2 regions of the Pseudomonas sp. UF-293 genome follow, and region 2 is predicted to be linked to the other one. Evidence: riboswitches for the same ligand, from Rfam matches in the RefSeq annotation. Region 2 holds a riboswitch; the other holds the start of a gene.
The links. Region 2 has a riboswitch for cobalamin ahead of AC4IHP_RS08610 (CbtB domain-containing protein). Riboswitches for the same ligand answer to the same signal wherever they lie in the genome.

Region 1: it holds a riboswitch for cobalamin, as region 2 does, so the genes downstream of both, AC4IHP_RS14275 (ABC transporter substrate-binding protein) here and AC4IHP_RS08610 (CbtB domain-containing protein) in region 2, are expected to answer to the same signal.

What each region holds. Positions count from the first base shown of each region.
Region 1 covers NZ_JBSICA010000011.1:40,382-44,311, reverse strand. Annotated here, with positions in the region: gene AC4IHP_RS14280 (FecCD family ABC transporter permease) at 1-792, opposite strand, end outside; gene AC4IHP_RS14275 (ABC transporter substrate-binding protein) at 789-1,802, opposite strand; cobalamin riboswitch at 1,941-2,134, opposite strand; gene phnX (phosphonoacetaldehyde hydrolase) at 2,283-3,110, opposite strand; gene AC4IHP_RS14265 (LysR substrate-binding domain-containing protein) at 3,185-3,930, opposite strand, start outside.
Region 2 covers NZ_JBSICA010000005.1:160,288-164,217, reverse strand. Annotated here, with positions in the region: gene cobM (precorrin-4 C(11)-methyltransferase) at 1-613, opposite strand, end outside; gene AC4IHP_RS08620 (cobalamin biosynthesis protein) at 692-1,105, opposite strand; gene AC4IHP_RS08615 (CbtA family protein) at 1,102-1,803, opposite strand; gene AC4IHP_RS08610 (CbtB domain-containing protein) at 1,815-2,012, opposite strand; cobalamin riboswitch at 2,136-2,354, opposite strand; gene AC4IHP_RS08605 (hypothetical protein) at 2,388-2,714, opposite strand; gene AC4IHP_RS08600 (AzlC family ABC transporter permease) at 2,701-3,399, opposite strand; gene AC4IHP_RS08595 (sugar phosphate isomerase/epimerase family protein) at 3,389-3,930, opposite strand, start outside.

The sequences.
Region 1 (3,930 bases), on a different contig from region 2:
GCCGATCGAGCCGACGATCGACACCATCACCGCCGTCACCAGCGCGGCGCAGCCGATCAACAGAATTTGCACACGTCGCACTGGAATGCCGAGGGATGCCGCCGAATCCACGCCAAAGGTAAACGCATCCAGCGCCCGCCGGTGCCACAGGCAAACGACCAACCCGAGCAAGGCCACTGGGACCGCCAGCCACACCGACGGCCAGCGCACGCCGCCGAGATTGCCGAGCAGCCAGAACATGATCCCGCGCGCCTGTTCCGAACTGGCCGAGCGGGTGATCAGAAACGCGGTGAGGGCATTGAACAATTGCGAGCCGGCGATCCCGGCGAGAATGATCTGTCCGGTGCCGCTGGCCGTGCCGCTGACCCGCGCCAACAGGATCACCAGCACGAACGCCGTCACCGCACCGGCAAAGGCACCCACCGACAATGAAATCGCCCCTGCGCCGACGCCAAGCAGCGCGACCATCACCGCGCCGGTCGAGGCGCCAGCGGAAATTCCCAGCAGATACGGATCGGCCAACGGATTGCGCAGCAGCGACTGCAAAATCACCCCGCATGTCGCCAGACCGGCGCCGCAGGCCGCCGCGACCAAAGCGCGAGTCAGGCGATAGTTCCAGACAATGCCTTCGTCGATCGGGTCGAGCACATAACCGGCACCCCACAGCTTGTTGGCCAGCACCTGCAACACCACGCTCGGCTCGATTGAAGTCTCACCAATGGCCACGCCGCCGATCAGCGCGACCGATAGCGTCAACAGAACCAGCAGCAAACGGATCAGGCGTCTGCTCATTGCGACAGGTCGTAGCCGTTGATGGCCGTGGCCAGTTGTGCGAGGCCGTCGAAGGTGCGCAGGCTGGCCTGCATGGCCATGGCGTCAAGAATGATGATGCGGTTGTGCTTGACCGCGTCCATGTTGCGCGTCACTGGATCACTGCGCAGAAAGGCGAGTTTCTTCTGATAATCGTCAGCCGGGAAACGCCGACGATCCATGCGCGCGATGACCAGAAACGTCGGGTTGGCCTTGGCGATGGTTTCCCAGCCGACGGTCGGCCATTCTTCATCCGACTCGACGACGTTGCGCACGCCGAGGGTGCTGAGCATGAAATCGGGAACGCCTTTGTGTCCAGCCACGAACGGCTCGATGTCCATCTCGGCGCTGGAGAACCACACCAGTGCACTGACGTCTTTGCGCTGCGGTTTTGTCGCCGTGGCGATCGACTGTGCGAGGCTGGCTTTGAGCTGCTCATTGAGCTGCTCGCCACGCGTCTGCACGTCGAAAATCGCCGCCAGTTGGCTCACGGCTTTATAGATGCTGTCGATGCGGAACGGCGCCAGCCGCGTGCCGTCCGAGCCGACGAGGTTGTCCTTGGCTTCGCAATCAGAGGGCAGCAGATAGGTGGGAATCTTCAGTTCATGGAACTGCTCACGGGTGCCGACCGCGCCTTGCGGGCCGACCATCCATTCCAGCTCGACGGCGACCAGTTCCGGGCGTTTGCCGATCACCGCTTCGAAACTTGGCTCGTTGTCGGCGAGACGCTCGACCCTGTCGTTCTGCGTTTTGTATGCGCCCAGCACATCGTTGAACCACAGCGAAGTACCGACGACTTTGTCGCCCAGGCCCAAGGCATAAAGCATTTCCGTACCGGCCTGGCCGATGGTCACCGTGCGCGCAGGAGCGTGCTGAAAGGTCAGGCTGCTGCCGCAGTTTTCGACGGTCAGCGGATACGTAGTCGGCGCCGCTTGCGCCAGGGCGCAAAGACTCAAAGCGGTGAGCAGGGTGGCAACGCGGGGCAGCAGCATGGGGCAGTCTCCAGGGGAACCGTACGTGAGCGGGCGGGTACGGTTGGAAACACACCTCGGGCGCGGTCGTGGAAACTGCGCAAGGCCGGCATTGAAAAACGCGCACGGCACGATGTCCTTCCCGGACACCCCGCCGGTTAGTCAGTCACTGTGCCGGCAGGTCTCCTGACTGATGCGTCATCGCCACGCTCCGGCCTTCCCGGGATTCACCCAGTGGCAGTCAAGGAGCAGGCTCGGCACCTACAGTTGCGGGGGCAGTTCCGATTGATGCTGTGCAAGCATTTCGGATTCCCTATTAATTCCGTGTGGAAACCGGCGGCGGCATGGTAGTCGATCGAGCCGCTGAAGGGGAGACCAATCTATCGCGACGAGCATTAGCAGCAGGCGTCTGCTGTCACGCCAACCTTGCTTCCGGCAGTTCAAGGGAGTGATGGGATCGTTCCCACGCTGAGCGCGGGAACGATCACGGTCAGGGCCGACTCAGCTGGCTTGCGGAGTTTCACCCCGGGCCAGACGCGCATTGATGTCGTCGATCACCTGAGGCAGTTCAGCGATGGTATCGATCAGGTAATGCGGGCGCGAAGGGGCGAACATCTTGCCGATCCGCGCGCGTTCTACCGCCAGTCGATCCGACGCCAACGCCTTGTATTGCTCATAGGTCAGGCCCAGTGCGTTGCCGGAACAGGTCAATGCCACCGTCCACATGCCGGCGGCGCGCCCTTCGAGAATTCCCGGCCAGGTGTCGTCGACCTTGACGCAGGCGGCCACGTCATTGATGCCCAGGGCAATCACGTTGGCCAACGCCTGCGCCGGATATGGACGGCCATTGGGCACTTCATCGGTGGCGACGACATGGTCGGCGACGTAGCCATTTTCCTCTGCCAGTCCGACGACCTTGGCCATCACCACCGCCGGATAGCCCGAGCACGAACCGATTTTCAAACCCTTGTCGCGCAACGCCGCAATGGCCTCGAGTGCACCCGGAATCAACGCCGAATGCAGGGCGATTTTTTCGATCTGCAACGGCATGAAGCGTTCGTAGATCGCCGTCACATCGTCGTCACTCGGCAAGCGGTCAAACGCCGCGCGGTAACGTTCGGCAATCTGCGGCAGGTTGCACAGGGTGCGGATGTGATCCCACTTGCCCATGCCCATTGGCCCGCGCGCTTCCTCCAGCGACACGGCGACGCCGAACTCGGCAAAGGCTTCGACGAAAATCTGCGTCGGAGCAAACGAGCCGAAATCGACAACGGTGCCGGCCCAGTCGAGGATCGCGGCTTGCAGATGAGTCGGTTGTTGGTACTGCATGGTCAATCTCCGTTTTCAGGTAAGCGTGGGCCGTCCCTCGACAATGAGGTAGGCGGTTCAAGGGGCAGGGCTGATCAGGTCAGCGGTGGATTCGCATCAAACAGTTCGGCAATCACTGGCCGATTCCTGCGGATGCCGAGGCAGCACAGGTGGTATTCGATGAAGAACGGGTGATCGACAAAGGTGATCGGCCTGGTGCCCGGGGTCTCGGCGTATTCCACGGCCGAGACAAAACCGATACCGATGCCTTTGACGATCGCGTGGACGATGGCTTCGCGGCTGTTGAGTTGCATGACGCAATTGAGCTCGATATCGAGCCGTTTGCAGCTTTCTTCCACCAGTTGCCGGGTACGCGCACTGGATTCGCGCATCACCCAGTTTTCGCCGCTGATTTCACTGACGTGAACCTGCGTCTTACCGGCCCAGGGATGGTCGTCGCGGACCACGGCGATGATCGGATAACGGTGATACAGCCGCGTGTGGAAGCGCTCATCGAATTCCGACAAGGCCAGAATCGCCACGTCGATATCGAAGTTGAACAACCGCGCCAGGGTGTCCTTTTCCGAGGAAAACGAGGTTTCCAGTTCGATATCCGGGTGGCGCTGCATCAGCTCATAGGTCAGATTCATGGCAATCGGCGGTGACACCGCGCCGAGGCGCAGCATGCCGGTCTTGCGCTGCTTGAAGCTCTGCAACAGTTGCACGGCTTCATCCTCCTGACCGAACAGCCCCTGAGTGATCGCATAGAGCTTGTGCCCGGCGGCGCTCATTTCGATGTAGCGGCCACGGCGATGAAACAGTTCGACCGAGAAGGTGTTCT
Region 2 (3,930 bases):
CCGCCAACGTACCAACCACCCAATCCTGATCCGGCCATGTCGCGCGGTGAATAACGGCAATCGGGCAATCCGCGCCGTAGTGCGGCAGCAGTTCAGACAGAATCTTCTCCAGATGATTGACCCCCAAGTGGATCGCCATGGTCGCGCGGTGCTGCGCCAGACTGGCCAGTTCTTCGCCGGCCGGCATCGCGGTCTTGTCGGCGTAACGGGTCAAAATCACGCTTTGCGAGATGTCCGGCAAGGTCAACTCGGCGCCGAGCAGCGCTGCGCATGCCGCTGTAGCCGTCACGCCGGGAATGATCTCGAAAGGAATGCCCAGCTCACGCAAATAGCGAATCTGCTCACCAATCGCTCCGTACAGACTTGGATCTCCGGAGTGCACACGGGCCACATCCTGGCCTTTGGCATGGGCGCTCCTGATCAAATCGATGATCTGCTCAAGGTGCAGCTCAGCGCTGTTGACCACGATTTCGGCTTGGTGACCTTCCAGAACCGCCGTCGGCACCAGCGAACCGGCGTAGATAATCACCGGGCAGTTGCGAATCAGGCGCTGGCCTTTGACAGTGATGAGTTCGGGGTCGCCGGGGCCGGCGCCGATGAAGTAGACGGTCATCGTTGAATCCTTGGTAAGAAGCGCAGCCGCACCTCAGATGAAGTGTGCTCATGATCGATGGCGGGGATTATCGGGATTTTAACCGGCGCCAGCCAAGGCCAGCGTGGCCTGCGCATATTTCTGCCGGGGTATCAGCAGTTTCACCGGTGCCTGAATCAGTTGCTCGGCCAGCGCCAGCGCGGCGCTTTCCGCCACGCCGTAGCAGCCGGTGCGCTCAAAGGCGATCTGCGATTGATGGCTGAGACGCTGTTGATAGGGCGCCAGCTCGGCACTGTTGAAATACTGCAGTGGCAGGTTCAGTTGTGTGGCCAGTTCCAGCAGACCCGGTTCGTCGCGTTTGAGATCGATACTGGCCAAAGCCCTGACTGCTCGCAGTTCAATGCGATGCGCCTGCAACGCCTGATCGAGTAACGCGCGCAACGTACTGGCCGGGCAGCCGCGCTGGCAGCCGAGGCCGACCACGAGGGTCGGCGCTGCGCGGTCATCGGTCATGCCTGATATTGGCCTGCGCTTTTGCGGCGGAACAACCACGCACTGATCAGGCCCAAGGCCAGCCAGAACGCGACGTTGGTCAACTGCGAAGCGATTTTGAACTGGGTTTCCAGTGCCTCTGGCGCGAGCATGGAATGCACCTGCGGTTGTGGTGCGCCGATCACATGCGGCACGGCGAGAATCGCCACGCCGAGAAGCTTCATCAGCCAGTGGCGGCTGAAGGCGATCAACGCCAGACCGACAGCGGTCGAAGCGGCAGTGCCGATCCACCAGATCTGCCGAGAAGCCAGATCAGCAGCCGCAGTGCCCGGCAATTCAGGTGGCAGCCCCAGCGTCGGTGCGAGAACGAACGTGGCATAACCGGCCAGACCCCAGAGCAGGCCTTGCGAGGTCTTGGTCGGCGCGCGCAGGGTGTACAGGCCGGCGAGCATCAAGGCGAAACCCACCGCCACCACCAGATTACCGCCAGTGGTCGAGACCACGCGCTGCCAGCCGTCTTCCGGCTCCCAGGCTTCGCCATCGTGGCTGTGGGCGGCAGTGCCAGCAGCATGTTCGTGGACTTGCGCGACCGGTTCGGATTTCTCGAACGTTTCGGCCTGAAGAATCAGTGGCGAGACCCAAAAACTCTGCAGCAAAGTCAGGAGCAGGGCGGCCAGCAAGCCGGTGAATCCTGCGGTTTGCGCGATACGCTTGATCATGTCGGCAGGCCTCAGTGGCACGGGAACGCGGCACTGTGGCGCGTATCGTGGGCGGCGTTGTGCACCGCTTCGATGTGCGAGAAACCGGCGAACCAGACCAGGCTGGCACCGAGGATCGAGGCGAAGAGGGCGGCAGCTACGCGCTGGCCCAGGGTGGTGCTGCTGGAGATGTGGTCAGTGTGGCTGACGGTATTGCTGATGATCGACATAGCGCTTCCCTCTGAAATGTCAGCGGGTAAACAGAGCGCATGAAAAACCCCGCGAGCCGGGCACGCAGGGATTTCGAACAGCGCCCGCCCACCGCGGGTTTGTTTGTGGTCAGCGGCGCTGGTGCGCGCTGGATGTTGCGGGCCGGTCTCCGGGCTTGCGAGGGGCTGGCTTGTCGCCGACCTGCAAGCGTCACCTTCCCATGCCGGGGCACAGTGGATTTGACGCTTCGCTCGCTTACCGTTGCGGGGGCAGCACCGGACTGACATGGCTTTGAGTAAAGCACATGATTCACCGGTTTCCCGTTTCACCCTGTGAAGGGCACCCGTAACAAGGTGTGCAGGAGAACATGGGCGGCGATTGTCGTCAATCGACCGCTAGCGCATTACGAGCAGCACGTAGAGCGCCAAAGCGATCAGAAACGCGTAGTAGGACTTGAGTGGCGTCAGGCTCAGCAGCCAGGCCAGCACCACTGGCGCCATCCACGGCAGGTTCTCTGCGTGCTGGCTGGCCAAGGGATAGAGCGCTGCCGCCAGCAAACTCACCAGCATCGCCACCGAGGTGTATTTGCCCAGTCGGTCAATGAACGTGCGCGCACCGCCGGACAGCCGTTCGACGTCGACCGCCAGGGGCAGCAAACGACAGATTGCCGACACCAGCGCGCAAATCGACACGTACAGCCAGAACGTACTAGGGTCGGTCATAGGCATAACTCGTCAGTACCGTGACGGCGAGCACCAGCAGCAGGCTGATTTCGCCGAGCCATAACAAGCTTGCAACGCTGGCCAGGCCGGCAATCCATTGGCCGTGGAAGCTCTGACGGTCGCGGGCCATCTTGCCCAGCGAAGCGCTGAGAAAGATCGCGATCACCACGTTGGCGTGATCCATCAAGGCATTGTCGGCCAGGCTGGCGAAGCAGTAGCCGGCCATGGTGCCAAGCAGAGCGGCGCCATACAGCAAAAAACACACAGTGTTGGCGTACGGACGGCTGATCGATTGCTGCTCCTTGCGAATCGACATCAGCGTGAAGGCTGCATTGGCCATCACCGCCAGCGCCGGGATGAACGCTTTGACCGGGCCGTCGAGGCTGGATTTCAGGCTCAGAGTGAATACCAGAAAACGCAGGTTGATACTCAGCGCCGAGACCAGCACGCCAAAGGCATTGAGCAGGTGCGCGGGCGTCTCCAGCAGCGTCAGTTGCAACGGCGAGGCCATCACCGTGCCGCTGAACACCACCATCGCCGGCAATTCCAGACCATGACGGCGCCCGAGCATGCCGATCAGTGTGAACGTCAGCAACAGCGAGAACACGAAGGGCAGCGCGTCGCGGATGCCCGTCGCTATCTCGCTCTGTGATCCAGCTTTCGCCAGACTGGATTCAGCCGGCATGGGTGTTCTGTCGCGCGTCGGCAAGCAAGGTCTCTACGCCTTGTTTGTAGGCCAGCGCCTTCTCCAGGTAATACTCGGTGGAAAAGCGCGGAATGAATTCCTCCACCACCGCCACGCCTCGATAGCCATTGACCGCGAAGCGATTGAGCACGTCGCTCAAGCGCAGATTGCCTTCGCCGATTGGCAGATGTTGGTGGTGCGTGTCGTTGAGGTCGGCAATGTGCAGATGGCGGGTCACCGGTGCCAAAGTGGCGATGGCTGCGAACAAATCTTCGCCGTAGGGCATCAGCGAGCAGAGGTGCGTTACGTCGATGGTCACGAAGCAACCGGTCTCGCGATGGAAACGCAAGTGTTCCTCGACTGTGAAAACCGGGAACTTCGGACGCTGGCCACCCATGTTTTCCAAACACAAAGCGATGCCCGTCGTGTTGCAACGCGCCTTGACCTGATTAATGGACGCGATGAGGTTGTCGAGCAATTCAGCGTTTTCCAGATGATCCTTGTAACCGGGATGAAAAGTCACGCTGGTCG